Regions from separate parts of the Alteromonas australica genome, predicted to be linked through region 2. Evidence: riboswitches for the same ligand, from Rfam matches in the RefSeq annotation. Region 2 holds a riboswitch; the other holds the start of a gene.

Region 1 (12,574 bases), 1.1 Mb from region 2:
GAACATGGAAAAGAAGCCATCATTGCTGACGATTAGCAGGGGCGACAGGACACAAAAACAACATGACAAAAGCAACGAAAACCCAGGCCAACCGCGCTAAAACTGAGGCGAATATTTTACGCGCAGCAGAAGCCGTGTTTGCGCAAAAAGGGTTTGCAGGCACCGCCATGGACGCTGTGGCACAGCAAGCAGGCTTATCTAAGCAGCTCATCATTTACTATTTTCCTGGCAAAGAGAAACTGTATCAAGCGGTTTTGGAAAACATGATTGATCTCTGGCTTGAGAAAATGCAGTTTAACGATGACCCCAGCGCATCGCCTGCCGACATCATCAGCGACTACATTCGTCAGAAAATTGAATTGTCGCGAGATTACCCTAACGGTTCAAAAGTGTTTGCCCATGAAATCATCAATGGTGCGCCAGTACTAAAAACCTACCTTATCGAAAACTTACGCCCCGCCTTCGAAAGGGACATTACCATTATCGAGCGCTGGATAGCGGCGGGGCTCATCAAGCCAATAGACCCCAAGCATTTATTTTTCACAATTTGGGCGGCCACACAAACCTATGCCGACTTTTCTACCCAAATTCAATTATTGCTGGATAAGCCAAATCTCACCCAAGAAGACTTCGACGATGCCACCCAATTTTTATGTCAGTTTGTCCTCAGTGCGTTAGGCATTAAGCCGTAGCGCACTGCTATTGTGCATCCAAAATTTTTTTAACGGTATTTCCCTTAGATTTTCTCCGATCTAAGGGAGAGAATCCCCCCTCTCGTTCCACACCCGCCAAAAACCACCTTAACATTCTGTTTTTAAAGAATAATTTGGCAACACATATCATTCATTAAATCGCCCAGAGAGATTAAAAAACACCCAGACTGCTCTATTTTGAGCCACGCCACGCACCAAAAAAACCATCAAATAATCTCTTTACCATTTGGTAAAACTCATGCTAAAGATTAAAAAAAGAACAGTATAAAGCGCAATCAAGCGTGCGTGCAGGAACAGTAGGAGAGCCATCATATGCTATCGCGAAAAGACGCTATCGCCCTGGCAAACTGCGATAAAGAAGAACTTGAACACCTTTGTAGCGAAGCCGCTAAGGTGCGCGATACCTATTGGCCAAATACTCTCACCTATTCCCGTAAGGTATTTATTCCACTCACCAATATGTGCCGTGATACCTGCGGCTACTGTACATTCGTGAAACACCCTGACTCTGGGCAAGGCAATATTTTAAGTCGAGATAGGGTTTTATCGGATGTGCTAAAAGGCCAACAACAAGGCTGTAAAGAAGCCCTTTTCAGCCTGGGCGAAAAGCCAGAAAAGCGTTACGCCTACGCCCGTGACTGGTTAGCCACTTTGGGACACACCAGTATGGTGAACTACCTCACCGAAGTGTGTGAAATGGTATTGGACAAAAGCTTGATGATACCTCATGTCAATGCGGGCACCCTCACCTTTGAGGAAGTAAAACAACTTAAGCCGGTAAGTGGCAGTATGGGCATGATGCTGGAATGTACCAGCGCTCGGCTCATGAAAAAGGGTCAGCCCCATCACGCCTGCCCAGATAAAGCCCCCGGCGTACGTATTCAAACCCTGGAAAACGCAGGCAAGCTAGACGTACCTTTTACCACGGGCATTCTCATTGGCATTGGTGAAACATGGGAAGAGCGTATCGATAGCTTGCTGGCCATTAATGCTTTGCATGCCCAGTACGGCCATATTCAAGAGGTGATTGTTCAGAACTTTCGCGCTAAAGCTGGCACCGCCATGGCCAATGCCCCAGAACCAACACTGGACGATATGCGTTTAACCTTGGCCGCCGCGCGGCTCATTTTACACCCAGATATTTCGCTGCAAGCACCGCCAAATTTAGAACAAGAGTACACGGCCTATATCAGTGCTGGCATTAACGATTGGGGCGGCATTTCTCCATTGACGAAAGACTTTATCAACCCAGAGCGAGCCTGGCCGCAAATAGCGACCCTTGCCGGTGCATGCGAAAGCGCGGGCTATCAATTGCAAGAGCGCCTAACGGTATACCCCAAATATCTAAGGTCGGCAGAACGCTATTTAGCCACGAATGTTCATGCAGCCATGCCGGCATCTCGCGCTGACGGCCTTGCCGTTGAGCAATGTTTATCTCCAAATTCAGTCACGCGTACGCAAGGAGTTGCCCATGCTTAATGCTTCCCCCTCAAGTCAACTGCCTTTGCCTTACAGCCCAACATCAATAGAAAAAAAGTTGGCGAAAATACCTTTGCCTTTAGCCGGTATTTTACAGCGTGCGTTAGAAGGCAATGTACCTAATGAAGATGAAATTGAAGCCTTATTTCATGCACAAGGCAACGAGGTTGACGCCTTGCTGCATACTGCAGACCTAGTGCGCGAGGCACGATGCGGTAACACCGCAACCTTTGTGATTACGCGAAATATTAATTTTACCAATGTGTGTCACATGGGCTGCCAATTCTGTAATTTTGGGGTTAATAAAAACGCCGAAAACGCCGAGTTTTTAAACACGGAAAAAGTAGCAGAGCGCGCACAAGAAGCGCAGGGCCGAGGCGCGACGGAAGTGTGCATTCAAGGCGGTTTACATCCAGATATGCCCGCATCTTATTACGGTGAACTGCTCGACACAGTAACGGCGCAGGTGCCCGGCATCCATATTCACGCCTTTTCACCTTTTGAAATTTGGTACGGCGCACGAAAAGGGCGTACAGCCTATCGGGACTTTTTGGCTGACTTAAAAGCGCGGGGACTCGCCAGCATGCCAGGCACCGCAGCGGAAATTCTGGATACGCAAGTTCGACGCCAGCTAACCAAAAACAAGTTAAGTACCGAAAACTGGGTAGAGATAATTGAAACTGCCCATTCACTGAATATTCCCACCACGTCAACCATTATGTATGGGCATATCGATGGGCCTAAACACTGGGCCGCTCACTTAACCTTACTGCGAGACATACAAGCGCGAACGGGGGGATTTACCGAGTTTGTCCCCTTAGGTTTTATTCACGCAGATAGCCCTTTGTACACGCAAAACCCAGATAAAGTACGTACCGGCCCCACCCGCGACGAGCATTTTAAAATGCACGCCATTGCCCGAATTGCGCTGCAGGGGTATATCGACAATATCCAAGCTTCGTGGGTGAAAATGGGCCCTGATATGGCCTCGCAAGTATTGCGGGCTGGAGCTAACGATCTCGGCGGCACCTTGATGAATGAAAGTATTTCTCGGGCGGCAGGTGCTCGTCATGGTCAGGAGATAGTGCCTAGAGACATGGTGAATTTTATTCAGCACGCAGGGTTACAGGCCGCTCAACGCAATACCCTGTATCAGCAACTTGCTCACTATGGCCGCACAAGCAAGCCAGAACCACAGCTGTCACTTATCGACTATCAACGCTCTGTGCAGGTAAGCGCCGCGTATTCCTCGCCTCAATCTATTCCTGTAAAGGTAAGCGCATGAACACCCCAAAAAATATCGTACTTCTTGCTGGCGGCGTCGGTGGCGCAAAGGCCGCAAAAGGCTTGTACCACTCTACCTACAAAGAGGCCCTGACGGTTATTGGCAACGTGGGAGATGACGACAACTTTCATAACCTCTGGGTGTCTCCCGATTTAGATACTTTAGTGTACACCTTAGCGAACGACGTGAACCCCGTTACCGGCTGGGGCATTAACAATGACAGCTGCAGAATCCTCACACGGCTAGCGCAATTTGGCAGCGACACTTGGATGCATTTAGGTGACTTAGATATTGCTACCCATATTTTTCGCAGTGAATTAAGAGCCAAAGGCGAGTCTATGACCGCCATTACTCAGAAAATTCGCCAGCGCTTAGGGGTGACCGTACCTGTGCTACCCATTACCAACGACACCGTGCAAACCCGCTTAAACACCAACGACGGTTGGGTAGATTTTCAAACCTACTTTGTTCACCGACGTTGCGAGCCGCATGTGACTGGCATTACCTATAAAGGGGCTGAAACAGCTTACGCCAGCCAAGAAGTATTAACCGCCATTGCTCACGCTGACATTATTGTCTTTGCGCCAAGTAACCCGCTATTAAGCATTGCGCCTATGTTAGCGGTGAATGAAGTGAAGGACGCGATTGACCAAAGCACGGCGGTTAAAGTGGCTATATCGCCGCTAATTAATGGCAAAGCCGTGAAAGGCCCAGCAGAGAAATTGTTACAGCAAATGCAATTTCCTCCAGGCAATACAGGCATTGCTGAGTTTTATCAAGACATTGCCGATTTGCTCATTATCGATAGCAGTGACAGTGCCGATGAACAAGCCATAGAATCATTTGGACTCGCTACCCATGCTACTTCAACGTTGATGAAATCAGAAAGCGACAAAACGCGGCTAATGGAAGAAGTTATTCAGGTTTCCCTTAAACGGGAGGAGGTCTGTTATGCCTGATTTATGCGTTGTTATCCCTATGAAAGACCCCGTGTTCAGTAAGCAGCGTTTATCGCCCTTCTTACCCAGTGCTTTACGGAAAGCCTTAGCAGTAAAGTTGTTTAAGCGCACACTTAAAACACTCAACGGTACATTTCCGCATTGGCAAAAATTAGTGGTAACGCCTTCGCTGTACATTGCGGATATTGCCAGTAGTTTAGGGTGCGCCGTGGTATTTGAAGAAAAAGGCAGTGATTTAAATCAAGCCCTTACGCAAGCTACCCAGTGGTCTATCGCGAAAGGATTCCAGCGCCAACTCATTTTACCTGCCGACATTGCCAAGCTTGAACGCAGCGAGTTAGATGCATTGGTTGCCCTATCGCAATCGGGCACCCCGGTAGTGATTGCCAGTTCACACGATGGCGGCACCAATGCCTTGTGTACCAGCCCTCCCAATGCCATTCGCTATCAGTTTGGTGAGCAATCGTCGCTGGCTCACCAACAAGCGGCCATACACGCTGGGCACTCGCATATCACAGTCCAGCCTGTGCATTTAAGCCAAGACATTGACCAACCTAGCGACCTTCATCACATTAACGATGTGATGAACTCACTGATAGCCTAGGGCGCAATTATGCCATCACTGACCATCACAACCATTGCAGGTATTCCTTACATTCGAAAGGGCGACGATTTGGCCGCTATCATCATTGAGGGGCTTACTCACCAGGTGCAAAAACTGGATGACGGTGACATTTTAGTGATTGCACAAAAGGTGGTGTCGAAGGCGGAGGGCGCCTGCGTTCACATTGACGAGGTTACCGCCAGCGACCAAGCCATTCAACTGGCCAAAAAAGTCAACAAAGACCCGCGTAAAGTCGAAGTGATTTTATCTGAGTCGAAACGACTGGTTAAAGTACACAAACACCCGAATGCCAATGAAGGCATCATTATTACCGAGCATAACCTTGGCCACATTAGCGCCAATGCCGCGGTAGATGAATCCAATACCGACACACCCGGCGAACTTATTTTACTGCCCAAAGATCCTGACGCCAGCGCTAAACGCATAGCAAGCGCGTTGTCACATCATTATCAATGTCGAGTTGGCATAGTCATTAGCGATACCTTTGGCCGGCCATGGCGACTAGGGCAAACCAACGTCGCTATCGGGCTTGCCAATATTCCCGCCCTGAATTTATTAGAGGGGGAATTAGATGCTTACGGACGGCCCCTGAAAGTGACCGCTCCCGCCCTGGCCGACGAGCTCGCCGGCGCATCTGGACTACTGATGAGCAAACAGGGCAAATGCCCCGTCATTCTATTTAAAGGATTGGAGTGGGCGTGTCAGCCTGACAGCCAAGCTTCAGATTTATTAAGACCCACGAAAGAGGATTTATTCGCATGACCGTTGCAATTTTAGGGGGCACCGGCCCTCAAGGTTCAGGCTTAGCAAAACGCTTTGCATTAGCCGGGCTAGATGTTGTTCTTGGTTCAAGAGACGGAGAAAAGGCCGCACAAAAAGCTGCCGAGCTACAAGCAGCCGTACCTGAAGCTAAAGGAAAAATTACAGGGGCAGATACCATTTCAGCAGCCTCAAAAGCCACTGAATTTGTCATTCTTTCCGTGCCTTGGGCTGCTCATCACGCCACGCTAGATGCAATTCGCCCCTTGTTAAGAGACAAAATTCTTATCGACATTGTGGTGCCCCTGGCTGAAAACAATCCAAAAGCGGTAGCAATGCCGCCAGAAGGATCCGCCACAGAATCGGCACAAGCTTTACTCGGTGACGACTACGCCGTAGTGGGCGCACTTCACAATGTATCGGCCGTCACGTTAAACAAATTGGATGAAAAAATTAATTGCGATGTGTTGGTTTGCGGTAATCAGTTAGACGCGAAAAACAAGGTGATAGGCCTACTCGAAAACCTTGGCGTGCAAAGTTATAACGCGGGGCTTGCCGACAGCGCACGATGTATAGAGGCCATTACCCCTATTTTGATTCGCTTAAATATTTCTAAGTCGGTGCCTTTTACTCATGCCGGCATTCGTATTTGGGCACCCAATCACTAGTGCTTAAAGCAACTTCGCGCTGTTAACCAACAGCGTCAAAACAACTAAAAATTGAAAAGCTCAACAGGTTTAGAAGGAAACTACAATGGAATTTGGCATTACGTTTAAAGGCTTTGTTAGCCCAGATCGCGCACGTAAATTGGTTAAAATGGCAGAAGAGGCAGGGTTTGATTATTGCTGGTTTTACGATTCCCATATTTTATGGCGTGAATCGTTTGTGGCCATGGCAATGTGCATGGAACACACCACCAAGATGCGCTTTGGCCCCTGCGTCACTAACCCCAATGTACGCGACTGGTCAGTGGCGGCAAGTTTATACGGCAGCTTGGCAAAACAAAGTAATGGCCGCTTTGATATTGGCCTGGGACGTGGCGACTCGTCAATGCGTGTCATGGGCAAAAAGCCTGCTAACCTTGCTCGCCTTACCGAATTCACACATAAAGTAAAAGCCATGGTGCGTGGTGAAGAGGTGATGTACGGGGAATGCGAGAAGCCAGTTAAATTCCCTTGGGCAGACGGCTACGAATTACCTGTTTGGGTAGCCGCGTATGGCCCTAAAGCGCTTGCTGTAGCAGGCGAACATGGCGATGGTGTAATATTACAAATTGGCGACCCAGACCTTGTACAGTGGTTTCAACAACAGTGCCAAACCGCCGGGGATAAAGTTGACCGCGATATGAGCAACTTCAAAGTACAGGCTGCGGCACCGGCCTATTTTGGGGATATGGAAACCTGCATTGAAAAAACCAAATGGTTCCCAGCCATGGTAGGTAACCATGTTGCCGATATCGTTGAAAAATATGGTAGCGACTCAGGCTTAGTTCCTAAAAGTCTCACCGATTACATCGAGCAGCGCCGTGGTTACGACTATTCCAAACATGGGCAAAGCGACAACCCTTACCTCGACTTTATTACCGAAGATATTGTTAAAAGCTTCTGTGTATTAGGCGAAGCGGAGGATCATATCTCGAAAATTCAAGCCCTCAAAAATGCGGGGACCACTCAGTTTAATATATACCTAGATAACGGCGACGAAGAAAACATCATTACTCGCTACGGTAACGAAGTTATTCCTGCGTTTCGCTAACCTTCGATAGGCCATATTAAAACCGCTAATTAAGGCGCATTTTTGCGCCTTAATGGCATTCACACGTCCACACATTTCTCTTCTCCCCCCTTGCTGATTTGCCTTGCTGCCTACGCGCTCGCCCACAAAGGGAGCAGCCTTCATTCTATTTACCTCACAGTGATCACACAAACCCAATGTTAACAAAAAGTTAATTTACGCACGTAAGCCGTATTAAGTTTCATAAATATGAAACATCACTTCGACACAAGAATATTTACCCATTGGTAAAACACCTTTAGTTTCAATAGAACAAAAGTTAAACAAACTAACACTACAAACCTCTCCTCAGCAGTCAGTGAGAAATAAAACAATAAAGGGAACACACAATGACCAAGTACCACGAAAAACCAAAGCATAAAATGAGTAAAACCCTTTGTGCGGCGGCAATAGGGTTGGCGCTTCACTCTTCGTACACACTGGCAGCCGATTCGGTTGTGCTTGAAAAAATCACCGTGACGTCACAAAAGCGCGAACAATATATTAACGACGTCAGTATTGCCGTTACCGCATTTAGCGGTGAGCAAATGGACGCGTTGGGATTTGAAAGCAGCACCGACTTAATCGCCTTTACCCCAGGGGTATCGCTTGCGGGTGATATTGGCGGTCAGCGTGCCATTTTTAACATACGTGGTGTGGTGCAAAACGACTATGCAGATATCGCCGAAGCGCCAGTGGCGGTGTATGTGGATGGCGGCTACCTAGCCAGTACTCAGGCACAAACCTTTGGTTTGTTCGACATTAGCCGAGTTGAAATACTAAAGGGCCCACAAGGCACCCTGTTTGGGCGTAACGCCACAGGCGGCATGGTTAACACCATAACTGCAAAACCAACAGAAGAAACGGAAGGTTACGCTGAGGTAACGTTCGCCAGTTTTGAGCAAAAACGTTTTGAAGGCGCATTTTCTGGCTCGCTCAACGAAAATGTGACTGGCCGTATCTCTGTGATGGCCAATAAAATGGGCAATATCCTTGAAAATATTTATGAAGACGGTGCTGAACCCGACACCCGTGCAGGCACAGAAGGTGGCGGCGAAGACGGCTACAATGACGATACCAAAGCCGTTCGTGGTCAACTTAATTTCGATTTAGGAAATAACGCCAATCTGCTTTTAAGTGCCAATTGGGCCGACTCCACAAAAAGTGAAGGCCCGTATCAGGTGATTAATACCACAGAAGTGAAAGACGCGGCTGGCAACGTGGTTGACGTTATTTATGCGGCCGATGACCCGCTAGGTTGTGACGCCATACAAGCCGGCGTTTGTGTAGACGGTAATTTTAATGGCGACCCTTACCGTCCAGTGCAAGGGGGCGACTTTAACGGTAATATCGACCCAGATGGCAGCGGTGAATTAGTTAATAAAGACTTTGCTTTTGACGATCAAAACAAAATTGAATCAAAAGGGTTAGCCGCCACCTACGACTACGAGTTTGATGCATTTACCTTCACCTCGGTGACAGATTGGAAAAACTTTACCCGCGTAATAGGGCTAGATTCGGACCAAACCGCTTCTCCTGAACTGATATTCCAATCCGACGGTGACATTACCCAGTTTAGTGAAGAACTTCGCTTAAATGGCAGCACCATGAACATGAAATGGGTAGCGGGGTTTTATTACCTAAACATTGATACCGAGTACCTACAAGGCTTGGCGGCAAGCCCAACCGGGGGCTACTTAGCGGGCGAAGAGCAAAACACGCTGGCCGATATCACTACAGATTCATACTCGGTATTTGGCCAAATAGATTACGATTTGGACGACGACCTGGTGCTAGTAGCAGGCCTGCGATTAGTGCAAGAAAACAAGTCACTCGACGGTCAGCTTGTTCAAAATGCCAACCTGGACGACCGGGTTATTGAAGTGGATGACACTGCCACTCCCTTGGTTGACGTTGCCTTAGAAAACGACAAATTTATGTGGTCGGCTAAACTGCAACTCGATTACAAGCCAAATGAAGATACCTTGTTGTATGCCGGTGTGAACCGAGGCGTAAAAGCTGGCAACTTTAATGCGCCATTAGGCGGTGCGTTTAGTACTTACGACCCCGAAGTTCTGCTGGCCTACGAAGCAGGTGCCAAGTTGACCTTGATGGACGGTAAAGCACAGGTTAACAGTAGCGTGTTTTACTATGATTACGAAGATTACCAATCGTTTTCTTGGGTGAACAACGCTGGCGTTGTATTTAACGAACAGGCGCACTTCACAGGAGCGGAAGTAGAAATACTACTCAACCCCGTTGATGCATTAGATATTATGTTAGGCGCTTCTTATACCGATGCGGTGGTGGAAGACTTAGAAGTGGCGTCTGGTATCTTCGTAGATACTACACCGCCTTACACGCCAGAATGGCAAGGATCGGCACTCATTCGCTACACTTGGTCACTAGATAGCGGCTCAATTGCAGCACAAGCCAGTGGCTCTTACCAGTCAGAATCATTCCATAATGCGCGAAACTTTACCGCCCATACGATTGAAAGCCACTTCAAAGCAGATGCGCGGGTTACGTGGGAAGATACGCAAGGATTATGGAGCGTGGCGGCTTATGTGAATAACCTAACAGATTCTGATCATGAAATTATTGGCTTCGATGTATCAGGTTTCTACGGTACAACCCAAATGTCTTACGCCAAACCACGTACTTACGGCATTACAGTAAGACGTAATTTTTAAGGTGTGAAATTCATCTAAAGCAGAATTCATAATTTAAACCATTGCCAATGGGTTGATTATGGATATATAGTAAAAAACAGTTACTTGTCGGAGTGCTTCACTGGAACCCCAGTAAGCTGAGACCGCGAAAGCGGGATCCGTTGAACCTGATCAGGCTAATACCTGCGAAGGGAACAAGAAATAGGCTCTGCCATTTACGTATGCTTGTGTCCATTTTTGCACTAGCGCTACCGTAAAGTGGCGGTTTATCACATAGGTTTCTTCAACACCTTAACGTGGTATGCCCTATTCTCCTTCACTCCTGACAAGCATTTTTAAACCTAAAACATTAAGGCCAAAATGCTATGTCGACACGACGCGAACAGCGCCAGCAAGCGCAACAATTTATTAATGAACTCGCCGGAGAGGCGTACCCAAATTCTACCCGCCACTACCAAGTGGGCTCTTCAGATGACATCAAAGTAGCCATGCGACTGATTCATCAGCACGACAGTTTGGTAGGCGGAACAGAAAAAAACCCCTTATTTGAACCCAACCCGCCCATTCCGGTTTACGATACGTCAGGCCCTTATGGCGACCCGCAAAGCGCCATTGATGTTCACAAGGGTTTAGCGCCTCTGCGTAAAAATTGGATCGACAGCAGAGACGACACTGTCGAGCTTAGCGGCGTGACCTCTGCATTCGCTAAAGCGCGGGAACAAGATATTTTCACCGAAGATTTTCGCTTTGTTCGCGCGGCCAAGCCCAAAAAAGCCAAACCGGGTAAAAACGTCACTCAGCTACACTACGCTCGTCAGGGCATAATCACCCCAGAAATGGAATACATTGCTATTCGCGAAAACATGGGCAGGCAGGCCGTTCAAGATGAAGCGTTAACTCAGCAACATGGGGGCGAGAGCTTTGGCGCCAACATTCCAACCACTATAACGCCAGAATTCGTTCGACAAGAAGTGGCAGCAGGGCGAGCGATTATCCCCTGTAATATCAATCACCCTGAACTAGAACCCATGATAATTGGACGCAATTTCTTGGTGAAAATTAATGCCAATATCGGTAATTCGGCGGTGACTTCATCCATTGAAGAAGAAGTGGAAAAGCTGGTTTGGTCTACTCGCTGGGGCGCCGATACCATTATGGATTTATCCACCGGCAGAAATATTCATGAAACTCGGGAATGGTTGTTAAGAAATAGCCCAGTGCCCTTGGGGACAGTGCCCATTTATCAGGCGCTAGAAAAAGTGAACGGCGTGGCGGAAGATCTCACGTGGGAAATGTTTAAAGACACCCTTATTGAGCAAGCCGAGCAAGGCGTAGACTACTTTACCATTCACGCAGGCGTGTTATTAGAGTACGTCCCTCTTACCGCAAAGCGGGTGACAGGCATTGTTTCTCGAGGGGGGTCTATTATGGCCAAGTGGTGCTTAAGTCACCATAAACAAAGCTTCTTGTACGAACACTTCAGAGACATCTGCCAAATTTGTGCACAATACGATGTTGCCCTGTCTCTAGGCGATGGCCTACGCCCAGGCAGTGTGGCTGATGCAAACGACGAGGCGCAATTTTCAGAACTACGTACCCTTGGGGCGTTAACCAAAATTGCTTGGGAATACGATGTTCAAGTCATGATTGAAGGCCCAGGTCATGTGCCTATGCACATGATAAAAGCCAATATGGAAGAGCAGCTTGCACATTGTCATGAAGCGCCCTTTTATACCCTAGGCCCATTAACCACAGACATTGCACCAGGCTACGATCACTTCACTTCTGGCATAGGTGCCGCCATGATTGGTTGGTATGGCTGCGCCATGTTGTGCTACGTAACGCCAAAAGAGCATTTGGGGCTTCCTAACAAAGAAGACGTTAAGCAGGGGTTGATTACCTATAAAATTGCCGCCCATGCTGCTGATTTAGCCAAAGGCCACCCAGGCGCGCAAATTCGTGACAACGCCATGTCGAAAGCGCGGTTTGAATTTAGATGGGAAGACCAGTTTAACCTTGCCCTTGACCCGCATACTGCCCGCGCATATCACGACGAAACCCTGCCACAGGCTTCTGGGAAAGTGGCTCACTTTTGCTCTATGTGTGGCCCTAAGTTTTGCAGCATGAAGATTTCTCAAGAAGTACGCGATGTTGCCAAACAAGCAGAACAAGACAAAGCACAAGGCATGAAAGAGATGGCTGATGCCTTTAATCAAACTGGCGCACAGCTATACCACAGTGCTGACAGTAAAGTGGAGATGCCATGACCCAGCCCGTAATTTGGTGCATTGGCGGTATTGATTCTAGTG
Region 2 (12,574 bases):
TTTCTGTATTTTGTGACCATGCACCATAGGCCGTATGTTGCGAAGGCGTCATTACCTTGAAGAAGGCAGAATGAGGGACGTCGCTCATTTTGCTATTGTTGCCCCCGCATTGCTGTTTAATGGGGGCGAGGTATGTTTTGTTGGGACCCCATAGGGAAATGTCTTTGCTGTGGTTGATGTAGTTTATCCACCGAGAAATACCGTGGCTTACCGTGCATTCAAATCCAAAAGACACTTTTTGTGCTGGCGGGGCTAAGTGCCACGTATCGAAATTGGGGCAGCACAGAATCAGGCACCCCCCGTATCGCAGTGTACCGCTGAGAGCAAGCACATCACTGGGAGAAAAACCATGGTGGCAGTACATCACCGCCACGTCGTACTCGTTACCTAAAAGGTGCTTTCTTAAGTTACTGTTCGCTTGAGCGCTGTCGGCAAGTTCATTATAGATGATGAAGGAAATGTCGAGGTCACTCTGTGCTTTTGTCGGCCGTTGCTCGAGTTGTTTCACTTTTTCTTGGCATGCCTCAAGGGTCCCCGTAATGACCAACATCCTACGATGGGTCATTTGCCATTGTTCAGTTAGGTAAGGGGAATATAGCCAGTCGTAAACAGAATTGTACGCCATAAAGAGCTTTTTTCGGTATAATCTGCGTCTATAGTAACGATTAATGCTAAGGAATTCGAATGCGCTTTCTGTCAAGACGCTTAGTTATGCCCAATGATTTAAATTATGCTAATTCTCTGTTTGGGGGGCGAGCGCTAGAATGGATTGATGAAGAAGCGGCGATATGGGCCATTTGTCAGCTAGAGACAAACTGCCTCGTCACTAAGCATATTGGCGAAATCAGTTTTGAGTCTCCTGCATTGCAAGGGGATATTGTTGAATTTGGATTAGAAACAAAAGCCGTAGGTAGAACGTCCATTACGGTAAGCTGTTTAGTTCGCAACAAAGCCACCAAGAAAACCATTTGTTTTGCAGATGATGTGGTTTTTGTCAAAGTTGATCCTGAAACTCGCCAGCCTACAGCACATGGTAAAACGCTAGAAGGGCTTAAGGCGCAAACCGACGATGAAGTTCGTCGCCTCAATTTAAATCTCGACGAATAAAAAAGGGCGATTAAAAAGAATGTAACTTGCTTAACGTGTTTGTCGACATGATGGGACATACCGTTGTTCAACGAGTTACTGGTTAATTTTTCTGGTTGACCGAGTCTATTGAACTGGTAGACTCCCAATCATTAACGTTCCTAAGTTTTAGGTGCGTTTGTTTTATACCAAGGGGTGTCCGTTTTACGGTCTGAGATCCACATCAAGTGGGAACCCTTACACCTGATCCGGATAATACCGGCGTAGGGATGGTCGACAATACAGCCGTATCCTCTTTCGCTGAGCCCGGATCTTTTTTCTTACAAAGAACAAGAGATCCTATGTACAAGAACCTTTTTACTCTTACTCTCATTGCTAGTTCACTTTCTGCATATGCACAATCTACCGATGTGCAAAATATTGATGACGCTGACGCAAGTACTCATGACATAGAGCGCATCCTAGTAAGCGGCGATTTCAGGGAGGTAACGCTCGATCAACTCAGCGCTAGCGCAACCATATTGAATCAAGCACGTTTAAGTAGCCGTCAACCGTCTCATATTGACAGCGTATTAAATAGTGTGCCTAACGTTAACTTCAGCGCAGGGGCGTCCCGAGGCCGGTTTATTCAAATTCGGGGAATTGGTGAGCGAAGTCAGTTTGCAGAGCCTATCAACCCATCTGTCAGTTTTATTGTTGATGAGTTTGATTTCTCAGGCTTAGCGGCAGCCGGCCTTATTTTTGATACCCAGCAATTAGATGTTTACCGTGGGCCACAAGCTACACTGTATGGTACGGGCGCCTTAGCGGGTGCGGTGAAGTTATCTAGTAATAAAGTAGGTAGTGAGTCGCCCAAGTATGTTGAGGCGCGGCTAGGCAGCAAAGACAGTTATCGGGTGGAAGCGGCGGCCGGCGATGATATTAACACCGATTGGGGATATCGGGTTGCGCTGGTTCACAACCGTAGCGATGGTTTCGTAGAAAACATCTATTTAAACAGAGACGATACAAACAATATCGATGAAACTGCCATGCGCTTAAGTGTGGAGGGTAATGCCGATGAGCGAACCACACTTGCGTTCACTTACCGTTGGTACGATATCGACAATGGCTATGATGCATTTTCACTTGATAATGATAATAAGACCTTATCGGACGAACCAGGTTTTGATGAACACCAAACCCATGCGGTCAGCGCGCGCTCTACCACTCGCACTCATGCAGGTGATTTCATTCTTATTGCCACTCATGCTTCTCACAATATTGCCTATGGGTATGATGAAGATTGGACTTACACCGGTTTTCATCCGTGGGGATATACTTCGTTTGACGCCTACTACAGAGAAGTCGAAACGCAAACCGGAGAAGTGCGTTTTGTATCTTCAGAAAACGCAGCGTTATTGAATGGCAAAACCGATTGGACGATAGGCGCTTTCTACAAAGGCTCGGAAGAAGCGTTATTGCGTCAATACACCTATTTAGACGGTGACTTCAGGAGTGAATATACGCCCACCACGACCGCAATATACGGGCAGACCGACACGCGCTTAAGCGATAACTTGACACTAGTTGCTGGGTTAAGACTAGAAAACTATGACTTTGATTACGCAGATAACGACGGTTTAACGCGCGCATTCGATACCACCATGGTGGGAGGCAAGCTAGCGCTTCAATACACGCAAAATGATCATTTTTATTATGCGAGTGTTTCTAGAGGCTTTAAAGGTGCAGGCTTTAATACCGACAGCAGAGTAAGCGACGAACAACGGTTTTATGATGAGGAATATAACTGGAACTATGAAGTTGGGGTGAAAGGTCCGCTATTGAGTGATGTGTTAAGTGCCCGCGCCGCTATTTTCTATATGGACAGAACAGATACACAGATCAGTGATTTTGATGTCATTACTCGTGACGACGGTACTGCAGGCTTCGTGGATATTATCGATAATGCAGATTTAGGCACAAATAAAGGGGCAGAACTTGAACTCGTTTGGTTAGCTCTAGAAAACTGGCAACTCAATGCAAGTGTTGGATATTTGAGTGCCACCTTCGAAGGTTATACGTTGGCTGATGGCACACAAGTAAACGAGCAACGTCAAGCTCAATCTCCAAAATGGACTGCTAACCTTTATAGTGAGTATTTACTAACGGATAGTATTACTTGGCGCGTCGATGTTGATTACAAAGACACGTATCGTTTCTCTGATGGTCATGACGTCATGGCGCCATCTACCACCTTGGTCAACTCAGAACTGTTAATTGAAAACGGACCATGGCAAACATCGTTGTGGATTCAAAACGCATTCGATAGAACCTACTACACCCGAGGTTTTGGTGGATTCAGCAATGATCCAAGAGATGAGTACGCGTTTAACGAACCATACTACCAACTGGGTAATGGGCGCCAATATGGTGTCACTGTGAAATATGAATTTTAAGGTATAAAGGAGAACGAATATGCAAGTTATGGTTGAATTGTCGTTGTACCCATTAGTCAATGAGTACATACCTCCTATTCAAGCCTTTATTGACAGGCTTAATGCCTATACAGAACTTAGCGTGACCACCTGCTCAACGAGCACGCAAGTCACGGGTGAGTATAATGATGTACTGCCAATTCTAGGTAAGGAAATGCAACGTACTCATGAAGAAGTAGGGCAAGCTATTTTTGTGGCTAAGTTTCTCAACTTTGATGCCATGCAAGCAAGAAAGTCATCCTAGTGAGTGACTTTACTTCCCACTTTTTAAGTCAAATAGCCGCGACTTCACCACTAGAGTGGGTCGCTGTTCTATTAGCCATCGGGTATGTGCTGTTGGCAGCAAAACAAAATAGCTGGTGCTGGCTTTGTGCGTTTGTTAGTACCGCGATTTATACGTGGCTGTTTTGGCAAGTGACTTTACCTTTTCAATCGGCCCTCAACTTCTTCTATATGATAATGGCGGGATATGGCTATTATCAGTGGTCTAAGGGCGGTACCGACAGTTCAGAAACCAAGCCTGTGCGTTCTTGGCCGCTATGGATTCATGTCACCATTGTGCCTAGTTTACTGATAGGCGCTTGGTTGTTAACCCAGGCTGCAGCTTCGCAGTTTAACAGTGATTATTTATTGCTAGATGCGTGTATTAATGTATTAAGCGTTGTGACGACGTTTATGGTTGCGCACAAAGTGTTACAGAATTGGGTGTATTGGTTTTTCATCAATCTTGCTTCTGCCTATTTGTACTTACAAGTTGGGTATGCACTATCAGCGTGTCTGTTTTTAGGCTATGTCGGGTTTTCATTATTTGGTTACTATCAATGGCTGTTGCAATGGAAAGGGCAAAATGAACGAGAGAGACATACTGCTTCGCTTACAGAAACCACTTAAGCTTTCTACTGCCGCGACCTTACAGCGCCATCCTGCAGGGGAAGTTAACCACGTATTCCAATTGCAAGATGTTCATTTAAACGCAGCGGTAAAGTGGTTAGGTGAAGATAGCTTTAGTGGCGTTAATCGCCGCAGCCAATTTGACCTTCAACAGCAGCTAGCTGCATTGGGCGTGGCGCCTTTACCACTGTGGCTAAGTCACGACGAAACCCTGTGGGTAGAAGCCTGGGTAGAAGATACGCCGAGTACTCACAGCGCTGAACAAAGCAATCAAAATAAGGGTGAGGTTAGCCCAGCGACATTGGCCTCTGTATTGGCTTATATTCATGGCGTGTCTGTAGAGGCTGAGCCGCTTCATTTAGTGAATCGTTGGCGGCACTATATCAATGTGGCTCAACTTCCAGAAGGTAGCGAACTATTAAAGCGTGCCCAAGGGTTAGAAGCACAGGTCATCGAAAGCGAAGCTCGCCCTGGTGACAAGGTGCTATGTCATAATGATTTATTAAAAGGGCATGTGCTTTTTGCGCGTTGTCAGCCTCCCTTATTAATTGATTGGGAATATGCCGCAATGGGGAATCGGTATTTTGATCTGGCGTCCTGTTGCAGCATCAATCAGCTTTCTGAGAAAGAGAGTAAAACCCTTGTGACAGGTTATGCAAATATCCTAGGTATTAACCCTGACTATGCATTTGCACAGTACCAAACGCATCTTGCTATTGTGCACGTCACCGACAGCTTGTGGCGGTGCGCGATGAATAGAACTCGCTAGGTTTTTACTGATATAGATTGAAAAATCAACGCATTGATGGTTAATTAAGCATGAAGACAGTGAAGGCAATAAAAAGGCTTTACCTTTTTAATGCCATCCGTATAATGCACAGCGCGCTAGGGGTGTAGTTCGAATTGGTAGAACAGCGGTCTCCAAAACCGATGGTTGGGGGTTCGAGTCCCTCCACCCCTGCCACTTTTCCTTACGGTTATTTTCCATCATTCTGAAACGCCTGAAGTTATCTACTTTAATGCCGTTATCATCTTCTTTTTATCCTAGTGTTTGTTTTTATTGTCATTGCTAACTCTATTAGTGAATCAAGAAATTCCTACGTGTCATGAATAGCCATTCAACATTGCAGGTGATTCAAGTACACTTACTCGCTCACGAATAGGTTAGTCATTTTTAGTTAGGCATTTTTATGGCGTTTACTCAGTATCAACAGGCTGTGTTACAAGAAATGGGCATTCAAGTTTGGATTTCCAAAGACGCCTATTTGGATAAGTCCGCCACCGATGAGAGAAAAGCGGCAAACTCCATTTTTGGTGCTAACCCTGTAGGACCGATAGACGCGAAACCTGTTTCTCAACAGGAGAAGCAAAGTCGTTTAGCACAGCTTCGCGCGCAAGTGGAAAGCAAAGAAACGAGCCCTAAGCCCAAACCGTCTGTGACAGATTCGCCGCAACAGGGTATTCCACTTAGCGCAGAGCAAAAGCGTGATAGTGCCCAGTGGCTATCAGATCTTACCCTTGCGTGTGTGCAAATAGGCTTGTCTTCATCTCTAGTGAACATTGTCATTGATACATCATTGCGTGTTGACGCTAACGCAATTAGGTTACCTGCCTTGCCCCACAAATTAAGCGCGGCGCAAAAAAAAGCACTGTGGCACGCTTTAGTTAGCGCGAGTCAATCAAAGGGCCATGCTTAAGTAATGTCTCTTTGTCTTGTTAACGATGATACCTTAAAGCGCGATTTTGAAGCTGCGTATCACATCCACAAAAGCGTACAGGTCACTCCGTGGTCTTTTGCCACCTTTGCTGATAGCTTTAAAACGCCTTACTACGGTGTATTCGCATACGAAGATGGGCAAGTTATTGGTTATGCCATTATGCTTGAAGTCCTCGACGAAGCGACATTAATGGATATTGCTGTCGCGCAAAGTACGCGAGGAAAAGGTGTAGGAAAAGCGTTGCTAGACCTTGTAATTCGTACTTCCTGTCACCACCTAATGCGTGAAATCTGGCTGGATGTCAGAGAAAGTAATCACACCGCTATCGGGCTTTATTTATCCCGTGGTTTCGAACATATTGATATACGTAAGAACTATTACACCACCGCAACAGGTAAAGAAAACGCGTTGGTGATGAAACATCAGTGTTCGCCTAGCGCTCGTTAGCGGTTATCGAAGAGGATTTATGCAAAAGGTATTCAATAAAGCGATAGTGTCGTTTAAACGGTTTTCCATTAATGTGGTGACCTACCGTGAAGGGCATCATGTGTTGAAGCACAACGACCCCATGGGTGAAGGCCGCTACTTTAAATTCAATGTTGTGCTTAAGAAACCGCAGAAAGGCGGGCATTTTTTCGCTGAAAAAGTGATTTTTAATCTCTTTAATCGTGTCTATTTCTTCCGCCCCGATAAATACATGCATAGCGTCAGTAAAATTGAAAAAGGGCAGCGAACCTTACTGTCTATCGCCGTTTTAGTGTAGCTTGCTATAGGTGTAATGAAAAGTTGACCATTTGGTCTATAAAAAAGCATTAACTTATCGTTACACCGTTTTATTTCCTCTTAAATTCGCTTATATTGCGCCCGCTGTAACCTGGGTCTCCCGACACTGGGTTAATCCATCTTGTCTTGTTATTTTAGTTTTTCAGGTTTACACCATGTCTATCGTGTTATCAGAAGATAAAACGCAATCTACCGGCATTAAAATGCTACTAGTTGCCGTACTGTGTTTAGGGTTAAATTGGCCAGGCATGAAGGTGGGGCTGGAGATCGTGGGGCCAATATGGATGGTGTGTCTGCGGTTTTTGTTAAGCTTGCCTGTCATTGCCCTGTTTGTGCTTATCACAAAAAAACGCCTACCCCGATTGAATCGTCGCGATCGCGCTGTGGTGCTAATGGTCGCTTTCTTCCAATTTACCTTGTCTATGGGGCTGATCACCGTTTCTTTGCAGTTTATCCCAGCAGGGACAGCCAGCATTCTTATCTATACAACACCGCTTTGGATGTTGCTGATTGATACTGTTTGGTATCGTCACAAACCGCCGGCTAAACGCCTTTTATTAACCGGCGTATCTACTATAGGGTGCGGCATGATTTTAATGGCTTCTGGTCAACCTGGCGCTTGGTTGCCATTATCAGGAATGTTATTGGCATCGGCGCTTTGGGCGGTAGCTATACGCCGAGTGTCATTCCACAAATGGCAGGGCAGTGTTATTGAAGCCGTCTTTTGGCAGTTTACTTTCGCAGGCGCCCTTATGTTAGCGTTAGCGTTTGCCTTTGAGCCTATGCCTAAGTTTACGGAATATCACTGGCAAGACTGGTTATTGTTAACCTATATTGGCCCAGTGGCGACCGGTTTGGGATTTGGTTTAATGGTGGCCGCGGGGCCCAAACTTCCCCCAGACAGAATTGCACTTATTTCAACCTTAACGCCCATAGTGGGGTACGTAAGCTCAGTGGTAATACTAGGTGAAACGCTCTTATTTAGTGTTGTTGCTGGCGCAGTACTTATGATTGCGGCGCTTGTGGTCAACGGTGTGTCGCAAAAAACACTCAAAAAGGTGTTTAAGCTGAAATAGCCAGTGGCTTATAAGATTAGCCTTGGGGTTATGAAGTCTAGAAACGCGGTAATTCGCGACGACACTGCACTGTTCCTGTAATAAACCGCTTGTATCTGCTCTCTAGGGTTGGGTGAAATAATATCGTTTTCAAAAACCGGTACAAGTGCACCTTGCTGAATGTCTTTATGTATCATGAAGTGGGATAAAAAGGCGATACCTTGGCCCGCTAAACAAAGGTGGCGAATGGTTTCGCCACTGGATGCCCGCAACGCATAGTGAAGCGATTGAAGCGGTATCTTTTGCTTCAACGGCAGCTTATTCAAATTCGCTCCGTCACTAAACCCAATTAACATATGATCCGTTAAGGTAGTCGCATCACCGTTAATGGGGTGAGCGCGCAGGTAGTCGGGGCTTGCCACTAAATGTAAGCGGCTTCGACCTAATTGCTTCGCATGTAAGTTAGAGTCGTCTAATTCGCCAATGCGTATGGCAATATCGGTTTTATGTTCAAGTAGGTCGATAATACTATCGTGGCTGGTCATATCTAAGGTTATCTCGGGATACGCTTGTCGAAACTCGCCGACCAAAGGCGCAAGCTGATGCAAAACAAACGGGCTCGCTGCATCTACCCGAAGTTTGCCAGAAGGCGAATGCTTTAATAGCCGCAGCGCTTCTTCACCTTTCTCTAAAGTGTTTAGGCCATCACGGGTGTATTGAAGAAATAACTGGCCTTCTTCGGTTAATTCCAGTCTTCGAGTGGTACGATTTAGCAGGGTGACTCCCAATGTATCTTCCAATCTAGACACTGCACGACTGACCTTTGCAACTTGCTGCTCAAGTAAATTTGCAGCGCCGGAAAAGCTGCCAGTGTCTACCACGGTAACAAATGCTTCTAAATCTTCTGATTTCGTCGATACTGGCATTCCATGAACTCTTCTTTTTCATTTTCTACAAAAGTATTTTGTCATTAATGCTGTTTTTTGCAAAAGAAAATATCGTCAAACTGTGCGCACTTAATCACTAACCCTTGTCTCTGCCCGCCTATTTGCCACTTTGTGCAGGTGGAAACATTAACTTTTATGAGGAAAAACAATGCCTATTGCATTATTTGCGTTAACATTAAGTGCGTTTGCTATTGGCACGACCGAATTTGTTATTGTGGGGCTTGTCCCTACGATTGCCGCTGATCTTGGTGTGACTTTACCTAGCGCTGGTTTATTAGTGAGTCTTTATGCCGTGGGTGTGGCGGTTGGCGCCCCTGTGTTGACAGCATTAACTGGAAAATGGAACAGAAAGCACGTTCTGTTAAGCCTCATGGCACTCTTTGTAGCGGGTAATCTGCTTGCTTGGCAAGCGCCAAGCTACGAGAGTTTAATACTCGCTCGCATTCTTACCGGCCTTGCCCACGGTGTGTTCTTTTCAATTGGCTCTACCATTGCCACTAGCTTGGTCGCGAAAGAAAAAGAAGCCAGCGCCATAGCAATTATGTTTACCGGGCTTACTGTTGCCTTAGTAACAGGCGTCCCTCTTGGTACATGGATTGGTCAGAGCTTCGGCTGGCGCGCGACCTTCTTAGTGGTATCTGCTCTTGGCACGCTTGCGCTTATCGGCAGTGCATTATTAGTACCCAACAACTTAAAGCAAAGTAAACCCGCCACACTTGGTGAGCAAATGAAGGTATTGGTTCAACCTCGCTTGGTGCTGGTTTATCTCATGACAATTTTAGGGTATGGCGGTACGTTTACCGCGTTCACTTACCTCGCGCCTATATTGCAGGAAGAAGCAGGGTTTGCGCCATCAGCGATAAGCTTAATCATGTTGGTTTACGGAGCTTCGGTTGCTGTAGGAAACATTTATGGCGGTAAATTGGCCGACAAGAAGGGCCCAATCCGCGCACTAACCATTATTTTCTCAGCGCTCGCTGTCATCTTATTTGCGCTGACGTTTACCATGGGCAGTAAAGTGGCCGCAGTGATCACCGTGTTGGTATGGGGCGCCTTCGCTTTCGGAAACGTACCTGGCCTTCAAGTGTATGTAGTACAACTAGCTGAGAAGTTTACCCCCAATGCGGTTGATGTTGCCTCTGGTTTAAATATAGCGGCGTTTAACATTGGCATTGCTCTTGGCTCAATTATCGGTGGTGCTATTGTTGACGGCATGCAGTTATCTGATACCGCATGGGTCGGTGCACTTATCTCTGTCGCCGCGCTGGTGGTAACTCGCTTTAGCGGTCATTTAGACAAGCGCGCGCTGGCGTAAGCGATGAAGCGCCGATAAAATGCCACCGCTTCGGGGTTGAAACTGGTGCAAACGGGCTTATCAAAGAAGGCGACTATAAAAACGTTTGCAATAGCGCCGCTGAAGTGGGAACTGGCACACGGTTTAGTCACTATCCCATCGTCGACTAAGCGCAAGAACTTGGAAACCAATTTCAAAGCCCTTGGACTGACCCTAGACGCAGAAGATGTTGCATACATTGACGCGCTTGACTGTGGCGACCGTCAAGCTACGCCTGATTTTGCGCCCGAGTGGGACTAAAAAGCCTTTATTATCACGTTTCGCCCTTTATCCTTGGCGGTATAAAGGGCTTTATCAGCTCGCCGAAAGGCGCAAACAATATCACTGGAGCTTTCACAGAGTGTCCAGCCGAAACTTGCCCCTATTGTTCGACCTTGAAGTGCTTCAATACGTAGGGCATTAATATTCGCATGTACATCATTAAGCTGTGCTGCAAATGCATCGAGGTCATCATTAAGTGTCTTTTGATAAGCTGGATACCGTTGAACAATAGCAAACTCTTCACCACCATACCGGGCCGCAACCTGCTTATCATTATTTAAAGGGGAGAGAAGTTCAGCAATTGTTTTTAATACTTCATCGCCAATATCATGCCCGAACGTGTCATTAATGCTTTTGAAATGATCTAAGTCGATTAACGCCACGGCAAGAACCTCGTCTTCTTCATTGCCATGAGTAAACGTATTATCGACAAACAAGTCTAGTGTTCGTCGGTTCGGTAGGTTGGTAAGGCTGTCTTTTGATGCAATGTCTGCAAGTGTCTTGTTCGTGTCTTCAAGGGCTTTAGTGCGCTCTTTTACCAATGCCTCTAATTTCGATGTTTGTTCGCTCCTAAGTTTAGCCGCCCGCTTTTGTGTATCCCGTTCCCGTTGAACCACTTTCACCATGTAGTTAGCAGTTAGCGAAACCATGAACAAGCAAGTAAGTACAATGCCGGTCATAAAGGTGGCGATAGGTTCAAGATATAAATCAACGTTGAACAGGGCAATAATAGTGAGTACCAGTGTACTAAAGGTAACAGGCGCCATAGCAGCAGCAAGCCATTTTGCCCGGTCTGAGCCCCGCTTGTGCTCTACATAAATAACAATGCCCGCAGTAATAATAAAAGGGAAAAAGAGCAATACAGGTAGTCTAAGGGCTAGGTCTAACCCCAGTGTTTGCCATAGTAAAAGCCCTGCAAATGGCACGAGTAAACAGAACCGCTTAATATGTTTTGCGCCATAAACGGAGTGCCCTTCTTTTGCCAAACTTTGAAGCAAAACCCAAAAAGCACTCAGTAAGACAGCGTAAATGCTGAGGGCGTAGGAAATGTCATTAAGGTAGGGGGATGAAGGCCAAAGTATTTCAAACGCATAGCCAAAAACTCTGAAAAACCAAAAGGTCGTAGAGAAAATAAATGCCGCAAAACTTAAAAATACCCAATTTCGGCTAGTAATAAAGCCCACAAGACACAAGGCAGTAAGCAGCGCCATCGCACCGAAAAAAGCCATATCTCGCTGCAAGGTTTTTACATAGCGTTGATTAAAATACTCAGGCGTCCCTAACGTAAAGGTATACCGCAATATTTCCCCCTGCATATACCCGCGGAATTCGGTTTCACTTGATGGCGATAAAATGGAGGGGAAGTGGTAGTTAGGTGCATTCACCGGGCGTGTTGAATATGGCGAATCGTCACCGGTTTCCCACACTGACACGCCATCGGTGACCACTAAAACCTTCATAGCTGGGAAGCCAATAGAAAACCAAACCGGAACAAGCTTTTCTAATTCATTGTGAACGCTAACTTTAAAGTGAAGGTATTGGTGAGTTTGCCTTGGCAAGCGGCTAGGGTCGTCTACCCATAGTTCTTCGCCGGTTAACGTTGGTTTGTCGCTGATGGTGTAAAGTACATTGCTGTCTAGGGCAAGCTCCACTTTGGGATTTTTAAAAAATGCAGCTGCTTCTACACAATGGCTTGTAATAAGTATCATAAACATCGATACAACAACTCTCAGCATACACCTTCCCTGTACTTCGCAATTCTATTTTATTATCGGATGAATATAGCACAGTATTTACATTTTTAAGTATGAGAAAAGTACAATATGGCGATAGTACTTTATCAACGTGAGACTGGCCAAGTCGCCGACAAAGTGTCTAATTTCTTGTGGTTCGCTCTACTGTTACGCCCAGTAAAATGCTAAAATCCGCGCAATTATTTGCCAAGCCGAATCAAGCGTTTTGCTGCAACATCTTATTTGCGCGGAAAAGCATTGCTTATCCG

Evidence for each region. A riboswitch is a leader RNA that binds a small molecule or an ion and turns the genes downstream of it on or off. The one in region 2 is predicted to bind thiamine pyrophosphate.
Region 1: linked by a shared signal. The riboswitch ahead of thiC (phosphomethylpyrimidine synthase ThiC) and the one ahead of EP13_RS05450 (TonB-dependent receptor) in region 2 are both predicted to bind thiamine pyrophosphate.

Annotation. Positions count from the first base shown of each region.
Region 1 is NZ_CP008849.1:122,286-134,859, reverse strand. Features, by position in the region: gene EP13_RS00585 (LysR family transcriptional regulator) at 1-36, shown strand, start outside; gene EP13_RS00580 (TetR family transcriptional regulator C-terminal domain-containing protein) at 63-692, shown strand; gene cofG (7,8-didemethyl-8-hydroxy-5-deazariboflavin synthase CofG) at 1,026-2,192, shown strand; gene cofH (5-amino-6-(D-ribitylamino)uracil--L-tyrosine 4-hydroxyphenyl transferase CofH) at 2,185-3,477, shown strand; gene cofD (2-phospho-L-lactate transferase) at 3,474-4,436, shown strand; gene cofC (2-phospho-L-lactate guanylyltransferase) at 4,429-5,040, shown strand; gene cofE (coenzyme F420-0:L-glutamate ligase) at 5,050-5,823, shown strand; gene npdG (NADPH-dependent F420 reductase) at 5,820-6,488, shown strand; gene EP13_RS00545 (TIGR03842 family LLM class F420-dependent oxidoreductase) at 6,574-7,575, shown strand; gene EP13_RS00540 (TonB-dependent receptor) at 7,944-10,286, shown strand; TPP riboswitch at 10,365-10,476, shown strand; gene thiC (phosphomethylpyrimidine synthase ThiC) at 10,631-12,532, shown strand; gene thiE (thiamine phosphate synthase) at 12,529-12,574, shown strand, end outside.
Region 2 is NZ_CP008849.1:1,254,925-1,267,498, forward strand. Features, by position in the region: gene EP13_RS05440 (GNAT family N-acetyltransferase) at 1-625, opposite strand, end outside; gene EP13_RS05445 (acyl-CoA thioesterase) at 685-1,107, shown strand; TPP riboswitch at 1,268-1,373, shown strand; gene EP13_RS05450 (TonB-dependent receptor) at 1,428-3,524, shown strand; gene EP13_RS05455 (hypothetical protein) at 3,544-3,807, shown strand; gene pnuC (nicotinamide riboside transporter PnuC) at 3,807-4,454, shown strand; gene EP13_RS05465 (phosphotransferase) at 4,411-5,223, shown strand; tRNA gene EP13_RS05470 (tRNA-Trp) at 5,342-5,418, shown strand; gene EP13_RS05475 (hypothetical protein) at 5,645-6,151, shown strand; gene rimI (ribosomal protein S18-alanine N-acetyltransferase) at 6,155-6,619, shown strand; gene EP13_RS05485 (2OG-Fe(II) oxygenase family protein) at 6,639-6,935, shown strand; gene EP13_RS05490 (DMT family transporter) at 7,111-8,031, shown strand; gene EP13_RS05495 (LysR family transcriptional regulator) at 8,040-8,936, opposite strand; gene EP13_RS05500 (MFS transporter) at 9,106-10,272, shown strand; gene EP13_RS05505 (aldo/keto reductase) at 10,315-10,551, shown strand; gene EP13_RS05510 (GGDEF domain-containing protein) at 10,548-12,308, opposite strand.